DNA from 2 places in the Janthinobacterium sp. OK676 genome. Region 1 is predicted to be linked to the other one. Evidence: predicted binding sites of a transcription regulator. Region 1 holds the regulator's gene; the other holds the start of a gene.
What was found. Region 1 encodes LexA, which represses DNA repair genes until DNA is damaged. Its sites were predicted from a motif close to ACTGTATNNNNATACAGT; they were not measured.
Positions count from the first base shown of each region.

Region 1 (11,416 bases):
TGTGAATGCGCCGTTCGGCATCACCCTGGCGCACAATGGCAACCTGACCAACTGGGAACAGTTGAAACAGGAAATGTTCAAGAACGACCGCCGCCACATCAATACCGATTCCGATTCGGAAGTGCTGCTCAATGTGCTCGCGCATGAAATCCAGGAAGCGACGACGGGCCTGAACCTGGACCCGGAAGCCATCTTCAAGGCCGTTACCGTGCTGAACCGCCGCGTCAAGGGTGGCTATGCCGCCGTCGCGCAAATCGCCGGCGTGGGCTTGCTGGCCTTCCGCGATCCGCACGGCATCCGTCCGCTGTGCCTGGGCATCAATGAAACGGAGCAAGGTCCCGAATACCTGATCGCTTCCGAATCCGTGGCCCTGGAAGGCATGGGTTTCCGCTTCGTGCGCGACATCGGTCCCGGCGAAGCCGTGTTCATCGACGCCGACAAGCAATTGCACAGCGCCCAGTGCGCCGACAACGCCAGCCTGAACCCGTGCGTGTTCGAATTCGTCTACCTGGCCCGTCCCGACTCCGTCATCGACGGCGCTTCCGTGTACGCCACGCGCCTGAAAATGGGCGAATACCTGGCCGAGAAGATCCGCGCCGAATTGCCAGGCGTGCATATCGACGTGGTCATGCCGATTCCCGATTCCTCGCGTCCGGCCGCCATCCAGCTGGCCATGGCGCTGAACATCGAGTACCGCGAAGGCTTCATCAAGAACCGCTACATCGGCCGCACCTTCATCATGCCGGGTCAGGCGGCGCGCAAGAAATCCGTGCGCCAGAAGCTCAACGCGATCCCGTCCGAGTTCAAGGACAAAGTCGTGCTGCTGGTCGACGATTCCATCGTGCGCGGCACCACCAGCCGTGAAATCGTGCAGATGGCGCGTGAAGCCGGTGCGACGAAGGTCATCTTCGCTTCGGCCGCGCCACCGGTGATCTACCCGAACGTGTACGGCATCGACATGCCGACGCGCGACGAGCTGATCGCCTACGGCCGCACGACGGAAGAGGTGTGCCGCGAAATCACGGCCGATTACCTGGTCTACCAGGATATCGGCGCGCTGAAGCAGGCCATCGCCGACGTCAACCCGGCCCTGACGAACTTCGAGGCTTCGTGCTTCGATGGCGTCTACGTGACGGGCGACGTGTCGCAGGAATACCTGGACCGCCTGGAATATGCGCGCCACCATCCGAAGGCGGCAGCGCCCGAAGATACGCCACGTTCCCAACTGAACCTGAACCTGGCGACAACGGAAGCATAAGTACCTGCCCGGCCGATGCCGGGCTTTTTTTGGGGGCGGACCTTCAGGTCTGACCCCAGCACTTGCCTTGGGTTAAGCGGCAAGACGAGTATTTTGGAACTTCCACCATGACCACCAAAAAAAACTACGGCTTCACCACCACCATCCTGCATAACGACCGCCGCAAGGGCATCGAGCACGGCTCCTTGCACAAGCCCGTGCATACCTCCGTTGCCTTTGGCTACGCCGATGCGCGCCAGCTGGCGTCCGTGTTCCAAGGCAAGGAAGCGGGCTTCCGCTACGGCCGCCAGGGTAACCCGACCGTTTCCGCGCTGGAAGACAAGGTCAACCAGATGGAAGACGGCGTGGCGACCCTGTGCTTCTCCACCGGCATGGGTGCCATCGGCGCCGTGGTGCAATCGTTGCTGCGCGCGGGCGACCATGTCGTGTCGTCGGCCTTCTTGTTTGGCAACACCAACAGCCTGTGGCAAACGGTGACGGGGCAGGGTATCGGCGTGTCCTTCGTCGACGCCACGGACGTGGCCAACGTGGCGGCCGCCATCACGCCGGCCACGCGCATCGTGTTCGTGGAAACCATCGCCAATCCGCGCACGCAGATCGCCGACCTGAAGAAAATCGGCGACCTGTGCCGCGAAAAAGGCATCTTGTACATCGTCGACAACACGATGACGACGCCATATCTGTTCCGCCCGAAAGCCGTGGGCGCGGGCCTGGTGGTCAATGCCTTGACGAAATCGATCGGCGGCCACGGCAATGCCCTGGGCGGCAGCTTGACGGACACGGGCGTGTTCGACTGGACGCAATATCCGAATATCTTTGAGAATTACAAAAAGGCGGCGCCCGCGCAATGGGGCATCGCGCAAATCCGTGCCAAGGCCTTGCGCGACTTCGGCGCCTCGCTGGGGCCGGAGGCGGCGCACCATATCGCCGTCGGCGCGGAAACCATGGCCTTGCGCATGGACCGCACTTGCTCGAACGCCCTGGCGCTGGCCACCATGCTGGCCGCCGACCCGAGAGTGGCGGCCGTGCATTACCCGGGCCTGGCGTCGCACCCGCAGCACGCGCTGGCGACGGACTTGTTCCGCAGCTATGGCTCGCTGTTCAGCTTTGAGCTGAAAGACGGCATCGACTGCTTCGATTTCCTCAACCGTTTGAACTTGGCCATTCCAGCGAGCAACCTCGGCGACACGCGCACCCTCGTCATTCCCGTCGCCCACACGATTTTCTACGAGATGGGGGCCGAGCGTCGCGCCAGCATGGGTATCGCCGAATCCCTGATCCGCGTGTCGGTGGGCATCGAAGATGAGGCCGATCTGCTCGAGGATTTCAGCAATGCGCTGGACGCATAAGCAGCCGCGCATAATGTAAAAAAGGGCCGCGACAGTCATGCTGTCGCGGCCCTTTTTTTACGCTAAAAGCTTAATGCCAGCTGCGCATGAGTCCTACCGCCAAGCCTTCCAGGGCGAACTCATCTTCCGGCGACACGGTAATCACCTTGAAGTCCGGGTTTTCAGGCAGCAGTTCGATGACGGAGCCCGTCTTCTTGTAGCGCTTGACGGTGACTTCGTCGCCGATGCGGGCGACGACGATCTGGCCATTCTTGGCGCTGTCGACTTTTTTCACGGCCAGCAAGTCGCCATCCATGATGCCGGCGTCGCGCATGGACCAGCCGCGCACCTTGAGCAGGAAGTCGGGCTTGGCCGAGAACAGGGCAGGGTCCACGTTGTAGCTCGCTTCCAGGTTTTCCTGCGCCAGGATGGGCGAGCCCGCCGCCACCCGGCCGATCAGGGGCAGCGACATCAGCAGCGCTGCCGGCACTTTCGATGGCGGCGCTTCGGCGGCCGCGCCGATCAGGCGGATGCCGCGCGAGGTGCCGGGCGAAATCTCGATCGCGCCCTTGCGGGCCAGGGCCTGCAAATGCTCTTCGGCCGCGTTGGCCGATTTGAAACCCAGTTCATTGGCGATTTCGGCACGGGTAGGAGGAAAACCCGTGTTTTCAATCGCGTCCTTGATCAGGTTCAGGATTTGTTCTTGTCGTGCTGTCAGCTTGATCATGAGCGGTGGGTGCATACTAAAATGCTGTCTATATGAACAGTCTGTATTTTTGTACAGTATCGCGCACTATGCAAGGGGATTTCGGCCTTTTTGCGTGATTTTGAAAGAAATACTGCTATCCGGGCAAGAAAGGGGCGGCTTGGTGGGCGCGGCGCAAGCAATGATTGAATAGTTTGCGAAAGGCGGTTATAATCTTCGGCTGACCTTCCCACACCCGTCTTGACGCCGGGGTGGGCGATTATCAATCCGACCTGAAGGAGTTTGCATGCGTCATTATGAAATAGTCTTTATCGTCCATCCGGACCAAAGCGAGCAAGTGCCCGCGATGATCGAACGCTACAAAGCCAGCGTAACCACCCGCGGCGGTTCGGTTCACCGCGTGGAAGATTGGGGCCGCCGTCAAATGGCTTACTCGATCCAAAAGCTGCCTAAAGCACACTACATCTGCCTGAACATCGAATGCGACAACGAGACCCTGGTCGAGTTGGAAACAGCATTCAAATTCAATGATGCCGTGTTGCGTCACCTGACCGTTAAAATGAAGAAAGCTGAAACAGCTCCTTCGCCGATGATGAAATCGGTACAACGCGAAGACGCGGCCAAAAGCCACCGCACCGAAGCACCAGCAGCCGCTCCAGCCGCAGCCGCTTAATTTTTGACCAGGATCGTGCGCTGAACCAGCTACAAGTAACCGCCATCATTGCCGAGCGCGAAATATTGCGCTACACCCCGGCAGGGCTGCCGATTGTGAATGCAGTATTGCAACACAGTTCGCAGCAGATGGAAGCAGGGATTGCCCGTTTGACCGAGTTTGATGTTGCCGCGCTAGCCGCTGGCGAAATCTCAGGCCGGTTCAGTCAGGCAAGCTTGGGCGGGATCTATCAGTTCACGGGTTTCCTGGCCAGAAAAAGCCGCAACAGCAAGAGTTTGGTGTTTCACATCATTGATTTTAGTGCAGTCATTCCCGACTAGCGCATTTTAGATACAGGAGCCTGACATGGCATTCGGTAAAAAGTTCGACAAAAATAAGCTCAAGCTTAAAGAAAAACGCAAACAGCAAAACCCATTGTTCAAACGTAAGAAGTTCTGCCGCTTCACGGCAGCTCACGTTGAGCAAGTCGACTACAAAGACGTCGACACGCTGAAAGACTTCGTCCAGGAAAACGGCAAGATCATGCCAGCGCGCCTGACCGGTACCAAAGCGCACTACCAGCGCCAAGTCGACACCGCAATCAAGCGCGCTCGCTTCCTCGCGCTGCTGCCATACACCGATCTGCACCACGCTTAATCGGTCAGATATTCCTGGAGAAGAACTATGCAAATCATTCTGTTAGAAAAAGTTGTTAACGTCGGTAACCTCGGCGAAGTCGTCAAAGTCAAAGACGGTTACGCACGTAACTTCCTGATCCCACAACGCCTGGCACGTCGTGCTACGGCAACCGCTGTGGCTGAATTCGAAGTCAAGCGCGCCGAACTGGAAAAAGCTGCTGCCGCCAAACTGGCCGCATCGCAAGCCCAGGGCGAAAAACTGAGCGGCCTGACCGTTCAAGTTGCTCAAAAAGCTGGCGTCGATGGCCGTCTGTTCGGTTCCGTCACTAACTTCGACATCGCTGAAGCGCTGACCAAGCAAGGTTTTGCTGTTGAAAAAGCACAAATCCGCATGCCTACCGGCCCGCTGAAGATCGTTGGCGAGCACAACGTTTCGGTTGCTCTGCACACCGACGTGGTCGTGGAAGTTGTTATCGCTGTCGTTCCAGACGCGAACGCGTAATTGTCTGCGGGCCTGGCCCGCAAGCATTGCCGCACTATGAAAAGCCGGGTTCGCCCGGCTTTTTTGTGGCCTTTTTTTCGCTCAATTTCAGCCCTTTATTTTTGCCAGCACGCCGAAGCGGGTATAATTCGCGCCATGAACGCCCCCTCTGATCCGCAACTGGATTCCCTCCGTATTCCGCCGCATTCGATCGAAGCAGAACAATCCGTCATCGGTGGTCTGCTGCGCGACAATGCCGCGTATGACCGCATCGCCGACTTCATGCATGCGGAGGATTTCTATCGCTATGACCATCGCATCATCTTCGAGCAAATCGTCAAGATGGTTAACGCTTCCAAGCCAGCCGATGTCATTACTGTTTTTGAAACCCTGACCCAGCTCGGCAAGGCCGATGACGTGGGCGGACTCGCTTACCTGAACGCCATGGCGCAAAACACGCCATCGGCCGCGAACATCCGGCGTTACGCCGAGATCGTGCGCGACCGCGGCGTGCTGCGCAAGCTCATCACCGTCGCCGACGATATCTCCGGCACGGCCTTCAGCCCGCAAGGCAAGGAAGTCAAGCAGATGCTTGACGAGGCCGAATCGAAGATTTTCGCCATCGCCGAAGAAGGCGCGCGCGGCGCCCAGGGCTGGACCGCCATCCAGCCCCTGCTGACGCAGGTGGTCGAGCGCATCGACGAGCTGTACAGCCGCGACAACCAGAGTGAAATCACGGGCGTGCCCACCGGTTTCATCGACCTCGACCGCATGACCTCCGGTCTGCAGCCGGGCGACCTGGTGATCGTGGCGGGCCGTCCTTCGATGGGCAAGACGGCGTTTTCCGTCAACATCGGCGAAAACGTGGCCATCGACAGCGGCTTGCCCGTGGCCGTGTTCTCGATGGAGATGGGCGGCGCCCAGCTGGCCATGCGTATGCTCGGCTCCGTCGGACAGCTCGACCAGCACCGTTTGCGTACTGGCCGCCTGAACGACGAAGACTGGCCGCGCCTGACGAATGCGATCCAGAAGATGAACGACGCGCAGTTGTACATCGATGAAACGCCCGCGCTCAATTCCATCGAATTGCGCGCCCGCTCGCGCCGCTTGTCGCGTCAATGCGGCAAGCTGGGCCTGATCATCGTCGATTACTTGCAACTGATGTCGGCCAATACGCCGGGCGACAACCGCGCCACGGAAATTTCCGAGATTTCGCGGGGCTTGAAAGGCCTGGCGAAAGAACTCGGATGCCCCGTGATCGCGCTGTCCCAGCTGAACCGCTCGCTGGAGCAACGCCCGAACAAACGTCCTGTCATGTCCGACTTGCGCGAATCGGGCGCTATCGAGCAGGATGCCGACGTGATCCTGTTCATTTACCGCGACGAGGTGTATAACCCCGACTCGCCCGACAAGGGAACGGCCGAGATCATCATCGGTAAACAGCGTAACGGTCCAATCGGCAGCATCCGCCTCACCTTCATGGGGCAGTACACCAAATTTGGCAATTACAGTGGTGGCCTGGCGCTTTACCAAGGCGACTAAGACTCAGCAGCACTGGCAATTCCATCGGCCGCCCCCGACAACGGGGCGGCTTTCTGTAGTAAATAACACGACTCAATGCTTAACGGAGAATGACATGTTTGGACGCTTGATGCCCACTGAGGGCAAGTTTTTTGAATTGTTTAACCAGCACGCGGAACTGTGCGTCAAGGGCGCCAAAGAGATGCTCGGCCTGATGACCAATTTCGACGACCTGGAAAACCGCGTGCATGCGATCGAAAGCATCGAGAAACAGGCGGACAAAGTCACCTACGCCACCGTGGAAATGCTGCACAAGACCTTCATCACGCCGATCGACCGCGATGACATCCATCAGCTGATCACGCGCCAGGACGACATCCTCGACCTGCTGGAAGATGCGGCGCAAACCGTCTCGCTGTACGACCTGAAAGCCGTTACGCCGGAAGCCAAGCGCCTGGCCGAACTGGTGCTGGCCTGTACCGAAAAAGTGCGCGACGCCGTGGCCATGCTGCACAACATGGACAACTCGCGCAAGATCGTCGCCATCTGCGAAGAGATCGACCGCCTGGAATCGGATGCCGACCACGTGATGCGCGCCGCCATGTCCAAGCTGTTCCGCGACGAACCGGACGTGCGCAACCTGATCAAGCTGAAAGCGATCTACGAAATTCTGGAAACCGTGACCGACCGTTGCGAAGACGTGTCCAATATTATCGAAGGCATCATCGTCGAAAACGCGTAAGCGTTGGGCCTGTCCTGAACCAGAATCAGAAAAGAAACTATAATGACCATACAAATCAGCATCTATGTGCTAGGCCTGTTGATCGTCCTGGCGCTGCTGTTTGACTTCATGAACGGCTTCCACGATGCCGCCAACGCGATTGCCACGGTGGTCTCGACGGGCGTATTGAAACCGCAGACCGCCGTTGCCATGGCCGCCACGTTCAACTTCGTCGCCATCTTCGTGTTCCACCAGCTGACCGTGGCCGCCACAGTAGGCAAGGGCACCATCGATCCGGCCGTGATCGACCAGTACGTGATCTTCGGCGCGCTGATGGGCGCCATCTTCTGGAATTTGTTTACCTGGTACTACGGCATTCCCTCGTCGTCCTCGCACGCCCTGATCGGCGGCCTGGTGGGCGCGGCCGTCGCCAAGTCCGGTACGGGCGCGCTGGTCGCGGCCGGCCTGTGGAAGACCGTCGCCTTCATCGTCATCGCTCCCGTGCTGGGCTTTGTCTTCGGCTCGATCATGATGCTGATCGTGTCGTGGATTTTTGTCCGATCGACGCCGCGCAAGGTCGATAAATGGTTCCGCCGCTTGCAACTGGCATCGGCGGCCGCCTACAGCCTGGGCCACGGTGGCAACGACGCGCAAAAAACCATCGGCATCATCTGGATGCTGCTGATCGCCGCCGGTTATTCGAACGCAGCGGACCAGATGCCGCCGATGTGGGTCATCATCTCGTGCTACACGGCTATCAGCTTCGGCACGCTGTTCGGCGGCTGGCGCATCGTCAAGACCATGGGCCAGAAGATCACCAAGCTCAAACCGGTCGGCGGCTTCTGCGCCGAAACGGGCGGCGCGATCACCCTGTTCGTCTCGACGGCGCTGGGCATTCCCGTGTCGACCACGCACACCATCACGGGCGCCATCGTCGGTGTCGGCTCGTCGCAAAAAATGTCGGCCGTGCGTTGGGGCGTGGCAGGCAATATCGTCTGGGCCTGGATCTTCACGATTCCCGCCTCCGCGTTCGTCGCGGCAGTCGCCTGGTGGATCGGCCACCATATAATGTAATGGATAGCCGACGCCAGTAAAAAGGGAGCCTTGCGGCTCCCTTTTTTTATGCGCCGGCCAGTTCCACCGTCAGTCCCTCGCAGGCGAGGAATACTTGCAAGCCGTCGAGCCGGCTGCTGTAACGCCCCATCACGTCGGCAAAGACGGCTTCGAGCTGCTCGTCGCTGCGCGTCGGTTCGTGGTGGGTGCAGTACAGGCGCCGCGCACCGCAGCGCAGGGCCAGGTCGAAGGCGGCGTCGAAGGTGCCGTGGCCCCAGCCCTGCTTGCCCGGGTATTCTTCGCGCGTGTACGAGCAATCCATGATCAGCGCGTCGACGCCGGCGACGAGCGCGTCGATGCCGGCCTGGCGCTGCGCATTGCGCGCCGCGCACGCCGCGTGTTCGGCGTGGCCGGGTGGATGCAGGTTGTAGAACGGTTCATGGTCGCCGCTGAAAAACAGCGAGGCGCCGGCGCAGTCGATGCGGTAGCCGAGGTTGACGACGGGATGGTTCATTTCCGCGCCGCGCACGCGCGCGCCGCCCACGTCGACGGCTTCGCCGGGCGCCAGGGTGCGGTACTCGATGCTGGCCGCCATGGCCGCTTCGCTGACGGGAAAATAACTGCCTTGCAGCTGCACCGCCATCACGTGCTCGATGCCGCGCCCGTTGATGCCGTCAAAGGCGCCATGCAGGCGCATGCGGTTGCCGGCCACGAACAGGGGCGAAAACATGGGCAAGCCGTGGATGTGGTCCCAGTGGCTGTGCGTGATGAAGACGTGCGCATCGACGGGCTGGCCGGGCGGCAGCTGCTGCGCCAGCGAAAAGATGCCGCTGCCCGCATCGAGGATGATCAGGCTGTCGTTATCGGTGCGCACTTCGATGCACGTGGTGTTGCCGCCATAGCGCGCCGTGCGCGGGCCGGGGGAGGGGATGGAGCCGCGCACGCCCCTGAACGTGAATTTCATTCAGTACCTTGTTACGGTGTAATTATTGTTGATTCTATTCTAATTAATGAGATTGGCGGCAACATTTATGTGTGTTGCGATACGGAAAGTTATTTCATTTTGTTGTGAGTAAGTAATGTACAGTGCGCGGGACGGCCGTTACACTGGCGCTTGCCGACTTCCCCTTTTTTGCTTGCCCATTACCTGATTGTCACCAATATGCCTCAGCTGCACCCTGAGAAAATCGCCCACAGACTGGAGCAATTGACCGAACTCAGCGTCGCGCTCGGCCACGGCCTGGGCGGCGAGGGACACGATATCGGCGCGCTGTTGCAGCGCATTGTGCTGCTGGCAAAAAGCATGAGCGGCGCCGACGGCGCCACCCTGTACCGGCCCGTGCTCGAGGGCCGACAGCTGGCGTTCGACATCAGCGTCAACGACAGCCTGGGCATTGCGCAGGGCGCGGACATGGGCTTGCCGGGCGTGCCCCTGTTCGATGGCGCGGACCAGCCGAATCTGGCGTCCGTGGCCGCGTATGCGGCGAACATGCGCCGCAGCGTGAACATCGCCGACGTCTACCGCGACGAGGCCTTCAACTTTTCCGGCATGCGCGAGTTCGACCGCCACCACGGCTACCACACGCAATCGATCCTGACGGTGCCCATGAGCGACCATGAGGGCGACCTGATCGGCGTGCTGCAGCTGGTCAATGCCAAGGATGGCGAGACGGGCCAGGTGCGCGCCTTTTCCTCCACCGACCAGCGCTTCATCGAGGCGCTGGCCGCGCAGGCGGGCGTGGCGCTGACGAATCAGCTGCTCATTTCGCAGCTGGAAGAGCTGCTCGAATCGCTCGTGACCCTGATCAATATCGGCATCGATGAAAAGTCGCCCTACACGGGGCGGCACTGCCAGTTCGTGCCCGAGCTGACGATGCTGCTGGCCGACGCCGCGCACGCCACGCAAACGGGGCCGCTGGCCGATTTCCGGCTCAGCGACAACGAGCGCAAGCAGCTGTGGCTGGCCGGTCTGCTGCACGACTGCGGCAAGATCACCACGCCCGTGCACGTGGTCGACAAGGCCACCAAGCTGGAAACCATTTTCGACCGCATCGCCCTGATCGACACGCGCTACGAAGTGCTGCTGCGCGACGCCGAGATCGCGGCCCTGCGCCAGCAGGCGGCGCAGCCGCAGCAAAAAGAGGCCATCGCGCGCGCGCTGGAGCAGGAGCGGGCGGCGCTGCGCGAAGAACGCGACTTCATCCGCACGGTCAATATCGGCGGCGAAAGCATGGCGCAGGCCGACCAGGAACGCGTGCGGCAGATCGCCAGGCGCCGCTGGCGCGCGGCCGACGGCGAACTGCGCGACTTTCTCGACGCCGACGAGACGGAAAACCTGACCATCCGCGCCGGCACGCTGACGGCGGCCGAGCGCGCCATCGTCAACAACCATATCAGCGTGTCGATCCGCATGCTCGAAGCGCTGCCGTGGCCCAAGCACCTGCAGAAGGTGCCCGAATACGCGGGCGGCCACCACGAGCGCATGGATGGCAAGGGCTATCCACGGGGGCTGACGAAAGAGCAGATGTCGGTGCCGGCGCGGCTGATGGCCATCGCCGACATTTTCGAGGCGCTGACGGCGCGCGACCGGCCCTACAAAAAGGGCAAGTCGCTGTCCGAATCCTTGCGCATCCTCGGCAATTTCAGCCTGAACGGGCATATCGACCCGGAGCTGTTCGACGTTTTCATCCGCAGCAAAGTCTATCTGACCTTCGCTGAAAAGCACATGCATCCGAGCCAGATCGATGCCGTCGACGAGGCGGCCATTCCGGGCTATACCCCTTGAAGCTGGCGCAGGCCTTGCGCAAGCATGGGGCGCGCTCGCTGCTGGGCGTGCTCTTGACTGTGGCGGCGGCCGTGCTGTGCCTGGCCGGCAACGAGAACATCGCGCGCCTGGACGCCATGCTGGGCGACTGGCGCATGCGTGCCGAGACGCCGCAGCTGGACCACCGCATCGTCATCGTCGACATCGACGAACAAAGCCTGGCCAAGGTGGGCCGCTTTCCGTGGAGCCGCGACGTCCAGGCGCGCCTGGTGCGCCAGCTCGCCGGCCATTACG
Region 1 covers NZ_FNHA01000002.1:348,619-360,034, reverse strand. Annotated here, with positions in the region: gene purF (amidophosphoribosyltransferase) at 1-1,258, shown strand, start outside; gene BLU39_RS05180 (cystathionine gamma-synthase family protein) at 1,366-2,607, shown strand; gene lexA (transcriptional repressor LexA) at 2,678-3,313, opposite strand; gene rpsF (30S ribosomal protein S6) at 3,579-3,965, shown strand; gene priB (primosomal replication protein N) at 3,986-4,285, shown strand; gene rpsR (30S ribosomal protein S18) at 4,311-4,601, shown strand; gene rplI (50S ribosomal protein L9) at 4,629-5,084, shown strand; gene BLU39_RS05150 (replicative DNA helicase) at 5,220-6,605, shown strand; gene BLU39_RS05145 (DUF47 domain-containing protein) at 6,700-7,326, shown strand; gene BLU39_RS05140 (inorganic phosphate transporter) at 7,366-8,379, shown strand; gene BLU39_RS05135 (MBL fold metallo-hydrolase) at 8,426-9,322, opposite strand; gene BLU39_RS05130 (GAF and HD-GYP domain-containing protein) at 9,521-11,143, shown strand; gene BLU39_RS05125 (CHASE2 domain-containing protein) at 11,140-11,416, shown strand, end outside.

Region 2 (11,416 bases), on a different contig from region 1:
CGCCGCGTTGGCATCGATGGAGCTTTTTGGCCCATCAAGAAGCGAATAGGAGTAATCCATGGAAAACGAAGAGCTACCGCGTATCAGTGCTAGCCAACTGGCCGAAATGGGGTTCTGCGAACGCAAGATCGTTTTGGCCGACAGGTTTGGCCCACGCTGCTCGCCCGAACGCGAACAGGCACGGGCCTATGGAGAGCTTCAACACGTGAGGTTCTTCATCGAAACATTGGATTTGAATACCGCGCCGTTTGCGCCAATTGGCCTGAGAGAGCGCTCCGCTATCGAGGCCAACAGTTTACCTAGACGCCCGACCAAACTCTACAGTTGGTTGAACAAGGTATTGCCAAGAAGCCTATCGGCGGTGCGCAACATGCGCGTTCAAATGGGGAAATCCGTTCGAACGGTTTTTTTGAGACTGCGCCAACAACGGTGCTGGTCGCGACATCGACAAGTGCTACAAAGGCGCCAAGCGCGCCTTCGCCTTGTCACACGCATTCATGAAAAAAAATGAACACTTCGACTTATCTATCGATACTCTGGCATGTGAGTTGGGTGCTTCTGTTGCTCTGTGTTGTACGTGGCGTGCGAAGGCATGCCACGTGTCGAACGCGCCCCAGCTGGTTCCCGAACGAATTGCGTTACGCCAGCCTGGCTTACGCAGAGCAAACTTTCTCAATCGACCACCCCATCAAACTCCTGGCGCGTGTTGATCGAGTCTATCGCAACAAAGGAAGACTCACGTTAATGGAATACAAAATCCGAAGTGTGGAGCGCGTGTTCATGTCGGACGTGATCGAACTTTCGGTCCAAAAGATGGTTCTGGAATTGGCAAGCGGCGCCAAGGTGAACGAGTATGGATTTGTCGTTGTTGAGCACCCTGAGATACCTGGGCGTAGAGCCATCAAGGTTTTCTTGCTTAATCACAAACAAATCACGGCATTTTATCACCGCAGAATCGCTTTATTGAGCCAAACGATTTCAGCCGATCACGCGGAATCAATATCGCAGTGTCGCCGATGTGAATTCTTGAAGGAATGCAAAAAGTATCCTGAAAGTACGGTATAGGCCATATGGTGCTCAGAGAATACCCTCTGTGAATGTCCCACGTGATAATGCTTTCACTGGACAGTCAGAGTTTCTTGCGAGCGATAATAAATGGTATGAACTGCGATTTACTGATATGGCGCATAAAGAAGATGCGACAGCCTGGCTTTCTCCAAGAGGTCTCGTATTATGAACTCGATGACCGGAACCGGGCGCTTGAACAGCAGCAAAAGGGAAACTGAATGGACTTACCTTCCAATGTAAGCAAGCAGATCGACTTGCTATCAGAAATGGGCAATGACCTGGCCGATCAAGGCGAATTCAGCCAAGCAGCGGAGAGATGGACGCAGGCCCTTGATCTGCTCCCTGCACCACAGGCTAAGTGGGAAGCGTATACCTGGCTGAAAGCCTCCATTGGCGATGCGCTCCACCACCTTGCTGATTTTTCTGCGGCGCGCGAGGCATTATTCGATGCGCTAAATGGTCCTGATGGCCAAGAGAACCCGTTTGTGCATTATCGCCTTGCGCAGACGGAATTGGCCTTGAAAAATGAAGAAGCTGGTATCGCGGAATGGCTCAAGGCGTACATGCTCGACGGTGAAGATATCTTTACAGAAGAAGAGGATGGGTACATTTTTTTGCAAAAACTTCGGGATGCCGGACTGGTCAGCTCGCAAACATAGTGGATTGTGTCGAGGTGCAAAATGCGTAAAGTTCTGATGATCGTCATCGTCATCTTACTAGCGGGCATTGCAGGATTGTTGGCAATGGACCGCTACGACAAGCACGTGGAAAAGCAAAGGCAGAAAGCGTTCGACGAAAAGTTTTTGCAATAGTAAATCGGTGAAGGCACGGCCTGCAGCAGATCGGGCGACACACACTTAGACCATGGAGCCGAAAATATCGGTGACTTTGGAAGTGGGAAATATTACCGCTCTGAATACGGAGATATTGTGAAATTCATTAATATCGCTTGGATTGAAATCATCGCACTAAATATCGTGGCTTGCGCCGAATTTGTTCAATCACTCAATGGCTTGTTAAAGATCGACACCAATATAGCTGCGCCTTCCCACATACGCCAAGGCAATTTATATCCCAATAGAATTTCAGCCACCACTTACTCCAAAGAATCAGGATGCACGGTACTGCCGATTCATAAAAGTAGCGTCGATGTTGATACGCTTTATGGACGCGCAATGACCCGTTTCGGATTTAAGTCGCCTGAACAGATCACGTTTTACCGAAAAACGGTTGATCGAACTTACTTGGTTGATCAGGGATACAAGCATGAAAAGCAAAGCGGCGCCTTTTACCATTTAGCTCAAACTGTCTCGTCAGGTACACCTGGAAAATCAGGGGCAATGTGGCTCGATCTGACATTTGCTAAAAGTGGTTCTGGCAGTGACGTTACTGCCGAATTTTGCATCGATCCAGATGATCCAGTAATGTCCAGCAACAACATCCGCCAACAAATAAGTGCTCGAATCCAAGAGATTTTCGGCACCTGACGAGGTGCCAGCAGTGCGGGACTCGCACACCCGCCCGCTCCAGGCCTAGGTGAATCACACGTTCTTGGTTGCGCTGTATTGTCTATCTATGCAAGCTTCCAGGCGAGAACATTTGAGGTGAATCGCCACCAGTAGCTGAGACTTTCCTTATTCATAGTTTTTGGAAGTTGTAAAACCGATGGATCGTGCTATGGGCCTGGGTGTTCTGCCAAATACCTGGTGTGCGATCTCGTGGCTGCCTGATCTGACGACGAAATTGGCGTTGACCTGGTTATTCATCTGCCCTGCAGAGACTACCGTCGCGCTCAAGCAAACGATGCTTGAGCTTCGGCGATCCTCTTGACTCTTTCGTGCCATCACAACCGTTAGTTTTAACAATTCAAGAAATTCATGGACCTTGCAGTTTTTGACGTCCTCAGCATATACTGTATTTATGTACAGTAGTTTTGAGAATGATCCACAACCTCGCAAGCCAGCCACCATGCTTTCACCTTCCCTTCAACGTAGCAGCCCTACCACACTGGCCAATAGTGCCTTGCTGCGTGACGTCTGGCGGGCTAGTGAGCTGAGTCGAGGAACAACCAGCACTGTTACTACCGGTCACAGCGTCTTGGATCACGAACTTCCGGGCAACGGTTGGCCGCAATCGACCTTCACGGAGTTGCTAGTTCAGCAAGCGGGTATCGGGGAAATGCACTTGTTGCGGCCAGTGCTGGCACAACTATCGCAACATCGTCGGATCGCCCTGGTGCAGCCGCCGTACTTGCCCAACTCCGCCGCCTGCAAATTCATGGACCTGAGTTGCCCGAACCTGCTCTGGATACGCGCCCCTAGCACCGCAGATGCTCTCTGGTCCACCGAGCAGATCCTGCGCAATGGCAGCTGCGGCGCGGTGCTGTTGTGGCAAGCCAATATTCGCGACGAGGCACTGCGGCGCCTCAATCTGGCGGCGCAGACAACCGAAACGTTCTTCTGGCTGGTCCGGCCGATGAGCGCAGCGGCCGATGCCTCACCTGCACCATTGCGCTTGGCGTTGCGCCCCGCCGCTGGTGGCATTTCCGCTCACATCATCAAACGGCGTGGCCCACATCATGAGGCGCCACTCTTTATCCCGCTGGCAGACATGCCGGCACGTCAACGATTTTTGGACGATCAAAATGCGGTTCTGGTTCAGCGTACACCTCCCACTGTTGCCTCTCGAATGCCTCAGGCCGCGCTGGTGTGAGCCGGGGCCGTATGCGGTGGTCGAGAAAGGCCGCATCATCACCGTCTCGCAGCAAGCCTTTGCCGAAGGCGTGCGCGTCGGCATGCGCCCTGGCGGTGTAGCGGCCGTCTCGCCGGATAGCGTCATCCTGGAGCGTAATCTTGAGCGTGAATTGATCACCAGCAATGCCATCGCGCTCGCCCTCCTCCAGTTCACCCCGGAAGTGGCGCATGCCGGCGACTTCAGCCTGTTATTGGACGTGACTGCCAGCTTGCGCCTGTTTAACGGGCGAGCCGCCATCAGCCGGCGCATTCGCGCTGCCCTGCAAGCGCTTGGGGTGACCGCGCAGCTCGGCACGGCGCCGACGGCCATGGGGGCCTGGCTGCTGTCGCGCTGGCAGCCGGCCAAACGCCAGATCATTGTGCGGCGCACGGTGCACATGCGCTCACTCGAGCGCCAGCTCGACCGCATGCCCTGCGCCTATCTGCCCAGCACGGCGAATCACCTCGAATGGCTAACGGACATTGGTGCCGATCATCTGGCGGCGCTACGGCGCCTGCCCCGCCCTGGCATCCAGCGCAGGATGAACAAGCACGTGCTCGATGAACTCGACCGCGCCTATGGACTCGCTCCTGAACTGTTTGAATGGATCGCCATTCCCGAGACTTTTTCAGCGCGCATCGAAACTTTTGACCGGATCGAACACGCCGATGCCCTGCTGGACGGCGCCACGGGCCTGCTGCAGCAATTTGTCGGCTGGCTGGTCGCGCGCCAGCAGGCCGTGAGTGTTTTTGTTCTGCTGCTGGAGCACGAGCGCGGCAAGACCGCGATCCCGCCCACGCCGATCGAGATCGGATTGGCGGAGCCGACCTGGCGCGACGCACACCTGATACGGCTACTGAAGGAGCGCCTGGCGCGCACGGAACTGGTTGCCCCGGTCATCGCCCTGCGCCTGGAAGCGCGACTGCTCACGGCGATGGCGCCGCCGACGCAAGACCTGTTTCCCGAGCCGGGCGGCAGCCCCGCCGACTATAAGCGCCTATTGGAATTACTCAGCGCCCGTCTTGGCAGCGACAACGTCCTCTCGCCTGTCGAGCATCACGACCATCGGCCGGAGGAAAGCAATGCCTGGGCTGCTGCCACCGAGAAGCGCAAGGCGCTCAACGCCGAGGATGAGGCGTTTGAGCGCCCGTTCTGGCTGCTACCCAAACCCATCCCGCTGCTGCTGCGCGGCGAACGTCCCTTCTATGGTTCCCCACTAAAAATGCTCAAGGGGCCGGAACGCATTGAGGCCGGCTGGTGGAATGATCAAATCGCTGCCCGCGACTATTACATCGCGCAAGGAAGCGACGCGACCTGCTACTGGATCTACCTGGAACGTGTCGTTGACGGCCGCTGGTACCTGCACGGCATGTTCGGCTGATCATGGACAAACCACTCGCTCCCACGCTGCCCGACTATGCCGAGCTGCAGTGCATGAGCCATTACTCCTTCCTGCACGGCGCCTCTCCGCCCGATCAATTGGTGGCGCGCGCGGCCCAGCTGGGCTACCAGGCCATCGCCATGGCCGACGAATGTTCCCTGGCCGGTGTGGTCAAGGCGCATGTGGCCGCGCGGGAGTGGAACATCCATCTCATCATTGGCAGCCAAATGAAAGTGACACCGGAAGACGGCACCCCGCCCTTCACGGTGCTGATCCTGGCCATGGACCGCGACGGCTACGGCAACCTGAGCGAACTCATTACCGCTGCGCGCACGCGCGCCGACAAGGGAAGTTACCTGGTGTGGCCACGCGACATCGCCAACCCCACCGCCCCTCTCGTCCACTTAAAAGGGTTGCCTGGCTGCCAGCTCATTCTGTGCCCCACATATAACGCCCCCTATGAAGAGATCGAGCGGCAAGCCGAATGGCTGGTGCGCAGCGCACCGGGCCGCACGCGCGTCGCTTTGACGTTGCACCACCGCGCGCAGGATGATCGGCACCGCGCCATGGTCGAAGCCATCGGCGCCGAATTCAGTTTACCTGTCGTCGCCACGGGCGATGTCGTCATGCATCTACGCTCGATGAAAATCATCCAGGACACCATGACCGCGATTCGTCTGAATACGCCGGTGGCGCAGTGCGGCTATCAGCTGGCCTCGAATGCCGAAGCGCATCTACGCTCGCGTTTGCGGCTGGGTAACCTGTATCCGCGCGACGCCCTCGATGAAACCCTGCGCGTGGCCCAGCGCTGCACCTTTTCGCTCGATGAACTACGCTATGAATATCCAGGCGAGATCGTGCCGGAGGGGCAGACCCCGGCCAGCTACCTGCGCGAGCAGGCGTATATCGGCGCGCACTGGCGCTACCCGCACGCCATTCCGGACAACGTGCAGGCACAGCTGGAATATGAGCTGGAACTGATCGGCGACATGCAATATGAACCCTATTTTTTGACGGTATTCGACATCGTGCGCTTCGCCCGCTCGCAAAAAATCCTCTGCCAGGGGCGCGGATCGGCGGCGAATTCGGCTGTCTGCTACTGCCTTGGCATCACCGAGGTCGATCCCTCGCGCGGCACCCTCCTCTTCGAGCGGTTTATCTCACGCGAGCGCGATGAACCGCCCGACATCGATGTCGACTTCGAACACCAGCGGCGCGAGGAGGTGATTCAATACATCTATCGCAAGTATGGCCGCATGCGGGCCGCCCTGACGGCAGTCGTCATTTCCTATCGCCCGCGCAGTGTCCTACGCGATGTGGGGCGCGCGCTGGGCGTCGATTTATCGGTGGTCGACAAGGTGGCCAAAGCCTCGCATAGCTGGGGTGGGCGGGCCGACCTGCAGCAGCGCCTTACCACTTGCGGACTCGATCCGCACTCCCCCATCGCCGAAAAATGGGCGGCAATTGCCGAGCGCCTGATGCGTTTTCCACGTCATCTCTCCCAGCATCCGGGCGGCTTCGTCATTTCACGCGGCCCCCTCTCCCGCCTGGTGCCCATTGAAAACGCCGCCATGCCCGAGCGCACCGTGATTCAATGGGATAAGGATGACATCGATGAGCTGGGTCTCCTAAAAATCGACATCCTGGCGCTGGGCATGCTGTCGTGTATCGCCCGCGCACTGACTTTGATCTCGGAGCAGCGTGGCGAGCGTTTTGAACTGGGCGATATGCCCCACGAGGATGCCGCCACGTACCAGATGATCTCTCAAGCGGACACCATCGGCGTATTTCAGATCGAATCGCGGGCGCAGATGTCGATGCTGCCGCGCATGCAGCCACGCGAATTCTATGATCTGGTCATTGAGGTGGCCATCATCCGGCCAGGCCCCATCCAGGGCGGCATGATCAATCCGTATTTGCGCCGGCGCCAGGGCCTGGAAGCAGTGACCTATCCGAGCCCGGAGATCGAGGCGGTGCTGCGGCGCACGCTCGGGGTGCCGATCTTTCAGGAGCAGGTCATGTCGATTGCCATGACGGCGGCGGGTTTTACGGCCGGTGAAGCCGATCGCCTGCGCCGCGCCATGGCCGCCTGGAAAAGAAAAGGTGGCCTGGAACAGTTCGAAGATCAACTCATGAGCGGCATGGCCGAGCGAGGCTACAGCATCGAGTTTGCTACGTCGATTGTTGGCCAGATACGCGGCTTTGCCGAATACGGTTTTCCGGAATCCCATGCGCACAGCTTTGCCCTGCTGGCCTACGCCAGCAGCTGGCTCAAGTGCCATCATCCCGCCGAGTTCCTGGCCGCCCTGCTCAACAGCCAGCCGATGGGTTTTTATAGCCGCTCCTCCCTGGTGCAGGACGCGCGCCGACATGACGTCGAGGTAAGACCCATTGATGTCTGCGCGAGCGGATGGGAAGCATCCCTGGAGCCGGTGGCAAACGGCAGACTGGCGGTACGCCTTGGTCTCAATAATATCAATGGAATGATGCGAGAGGCGGCCTGGCGTATTGAAGAGGCCCGCGCCGCGGCACCATTCAAGAACACGCGCGATGTTGCCATGCGCGCGCAACTCGATGCGGGGGATATGAAGGCGCTGGCGTCGGCCAACGCCCTGGTAGCGCTGACGGGCAACCGCCGCATGGCCATGTGGGATGCTGCGGCGAGCGTGCCGGAGCGGGATTTGATGCGCGCGACGACCATTGCCGAACCCCTGCTGGAGCTGGCGCCACCGACGGAAGCCGATGACATCGTGGCGGACTACCGTCATGTCGGCCTGACACTGGGCCGCCATCCACTTGCGCTCTTGCGTGAACGGCTCAATAAAATGCGCTTTGTACCGTCGGACATCCTGAACACCTTCAGCGATGGCCAGCTGGCCAGGGGCTGCGGCATAGTCACGGTAAGACAGCGGCCGGAAACGGCCAAGGGGGTGATCTTCCTCACCCTGGAAGATGAATTTGGCACCATCAACATTATTGTCTGGCCCACGCTGGTGGAGAAGCAGCGTGCCGAACTGATGAATGCCTCACTCTTGGGGGTGTACGGTATCTGGCAATCGAAGAGTGGCGTGCGCAACCTGATTGCCAAGCGACTGGTGGATTGCTCGCATTTGCTCGGTCAGCTTGATACGAAGAGCCGGAACTTTCACTAACGAGTTTCCTTTCGCAATTAATTATGGCAACAAAGTGCCTACAGCAATCGTAGCGATTCATTAAGCCCGAATCGTCCATCCGCAAGGTGAGGTTCATCTCGCCGCGCAGCCCACGTCGTGGGCGAAGGGTAAGGTCGGAGGCCTTCCAAGGCTGCGCCTCATTCATATTCCCGCCGGCGGAGCTATACGAAGGTATATCAACGCTGGAGCGCGACTTGAACAAAGGACAGCAGGCTATACAAGACAACAGTTAGACCGAATTGAGGTGGCTTTCAGGGGCTTCCGGCTTTGCGAGGAGCATCGCGGTACACAGCCTCATCGCGTCATGGCGGCAGTAAAGCAATCGTCGAGGCATTATCTCACCGCCTCTCTTTAGCGCTGAAAGCGAACGCGCATCCTTGGGCTGCGCGTTGGTCATGCGGCCGATGGCCGAAGCGTCGTCAGCCAGGTTTCGGGAGCGGGGCCTTGGCCCCGCCGCTTTTCCTGAATCTCCGATCTCCCGCCATGAACGCCTCAAGCATGTAAAGGATCAGCGTGATCGCATCGACCACCTCGCCGTAGGTCTACGCGTGCAGCGCGGCATAGCGGTCGAGATCGGTCTTGGGGCTGGCCGGCAGTGGAGACTGTTCAATATGCAGTCGCTCCGCTGCGCGAGCGAAATGCAGCTCATCGGCGACCGCGATGAAGCATCGTAAGTGGTGCAATTCCATGCGTCATCGCGTCCCCGTCCTAAGCCACGAGCTGCAGCGTTTGTATAGCCCCCCCTCCTCTTCACAGCCGCATCAGGCCACCGTCGACCACCAATGTCTGCCCTGTAACGAAGCGCGCATCTTCGCCGGTGAGGAAGGCCACGGGGCCGGCGATGTCAGCGGGCGTACCGAGCCGCTTGATCGCCTGCATCATGTAAACCTGCGCTTTCTGCTCGTTCGGCATGCCGCTCGCACCTTCCGTGTCGGTGATGCCAGGATGAACGGCGTTAACGATGATGTTGTCAGCCGCGAGCTCATTGGCGAGCGCGCGGACGAGACCTACCACACCCATCTTCGAGGTGATGTAGTGAGAAAATCCCATTCCGGGCGGGGTCACCATACCAACCGCGTCGGAACCCACGGCGACGATTGCCCCGCCCCCAGCCTTGCGCATCAGCGGCACGATCGCTCGGGCGCCGATCACATGGGCGTCGAGGTTCACAGCCATCACGCGGCGCCATTCGTCCTGCGTCATCTGGTCAAGCCCTGTGATCGGGTAAATGCCGGCCGCATGCACGAGGACGTCGGCACGGCCGAATTCTTGCTCTACCTTGGCAGCAACCCGCGCCCAGTCGGCCTCACTCGTCACGTCGGCCGCGATGGCTATCGCGCCATTGCCGATCTGAGCAGCTTCCTCCGCAGCATCTTGGCGATTGACGAGGATGACTTTCGCCCCGCGCTGGGCCAAAAGTTTGGCGATGCCGTACCTGATACCCTGCTTGCCGCCAGTGATGATGGCGACCTTGTTTTCATGTGTCTTCATAGATTTGCTCCTTGGTTAAATTAAGGGTTTGCGAGCGCACGCAGCCGTGGCTCGCCTACCTGCGACAGAAAATCGAATTGGGTGGGCTGCCAGCCTAGATCGGATCGTGTCCGTGGATCGCGCGAGCGGCTGCATGCTGATAGCAGTAGCGCCCCGAATGGGCCGAATACCTCGGTCGCCTCCTCCATCGTCAGGCTGCGCGTTTTGACACCTAGGTCACGCGCCACGGCCTCGGCAATCCAGCGGTATGGGATTTCCCCGGCAGCGGCGTGGTACAGCGCGCCAGACTGCCCGCGTTCAATCCCAAGCGCAAACAGCTGCGCCAGATCGGCGCTGTGCACGTTGGAATAGGCGGCGAGTCCGGCACCGATGTAGCAGGCGGCGCCGGTGATCGCAACCGAGCGGTACACGCTCGCGACAGGGCCATTGTCGCCCGGTCCCCAAATCACAGGGGGCCGTATCACCATGCTTCGCAGGCCATGCTCGGCTGCTGCGCGGACAATGGCCTCTGCCTCCACCCGAGGAAGTGCCAGTGGCTCCGGCACAAAGGGGTCGTCTTCGGCAAAGCTGTCCGGACTCCACGCGCCGCCCGTGCGTTGCATGAAAACGCCGCTGCCCGACAAGAAGATGAACGTCTTGCCGCTTCCTGCGAGCGCTTCGCAGAGCGTCCGGAGGATGACCGGCTCGTGTTCGAAGGCGACCTGGGCGGCGTAGATTGTCACCTCTGCTGAACGTGCCGCAGCAAGCACGGGTGCGACGTTGGCGTCAAGATCGCCGCGAATTACAGAAATACCAATAGTTCTTAGGGCAGCTTCGGCGCTATCAGTTCGCGCGAGCCCTAAGACTCGTTGCCCATCCGCCAAGAAGTGCCTTGCTAGCGTGCTTCCAACAAATCCCGAAGCACCAATGATGAAGATATTTTGTGACATGAATGGCTCCTTTGTTTGTAGCGTAGGGCCTATCGATATCTCTGAAAAGCCTATATTATTAGATACCAACCATACAAGGAATAGATACTTTGCTGAATGGCATTTCCCTGGACTACCTGCGAACCTTCGTCGCTGCCGCAGACCACGGCAGCTTTTCGGCTGCTGGTCGCGTAATCGGGCGTGCGCAGTCAGTGGTAAGTCAAACCATCGCCAGTTTGGAGGGACAGCTCGGAGTAGCGTTGTTTGAGAGAGTCGGCCGCTACCCTAAATTGACGCCTCAGGGAACGAACCTGTTGTCCGATGCGCGCCGCGTTGTAACGGGTGCCGATGCGCTGACAGCCAAGGCACGTAGCTTCTCCGCCGGTCTAGAGCCCGAACTGTCCATCGTCGTCGATGTCATGTTTCCGCAGCGGTGCTTTACCGATGCACTCGGCAGCTTCAAACAGCACTTCCCATCCACGCCGCTCAGGCTCCATGTCGAAGCTCTGGGCCGCGTTGCGGAGCTTGTACTCAATGGTCAGTGCAGCCTCGGCATCACCGGGACGCTGCCGTTTCTACCACCAGGGCTTGCAGCTGAACGACTATTCAGCGAGGAGATGGTGACGGTGGTGGCGCCGGGATCGCCCTTGGCTGGCAGACAA
Region 2 covers NZ_FNHA01000009.1:24,967-36,382, forward strand. Annotated here, with positions in the region: gene BLU39_RS17860 (hypothetical protein) at 1-49, shown strand, start outside; gene BLU39_RS28265 (hypothetical protein) at 59-511, shown strand; gene BLU39_RS28270 (PD-(D/E)XK nuclease family protein) at 508-1,065, shown strand; gene BLU39_RS17875 (tetratricopeptide repeat protein) at 1,287-1,727, shown strand; gene BLU39_RS28275 (hypothetical protein) at 1,998-2,555, shown strand; gene imuA (translesion DNA synthesis-associated protein ImuA) at 3,037-3,780, shown strand; gene BLU39_RS17885 (Y-family DNA polymerase) at 3,797-5,182, shown strand; gene BLU39_RS17890 (error-prone DNA polymerase) at 5,185-8,334, shown strand; partial or broken gene BLU39_RS29260 (DUF2274 domain-containing protein) at 8,775-9,044, opposite strand; gene BLU39_RS17900 (SDR family NAD(P)-dependent oxidoreductase) at 9,106-9,846, opposite strand; gene BLU39_RS17905 (NAD-dependent epimerase/dehydratase family protein) at 9,867-10,775, opposite strand; gene BLU39_RS17910 (LysR family transcriptional regulator) at 10,865-11,416, shown strand, end outside.
Region 2: imuA (translesion DNA synthesis-associated protein ImuA) is a predicted target of LexA. The motif match lies at 2,980-2,997, and genes of this name have one in related genera.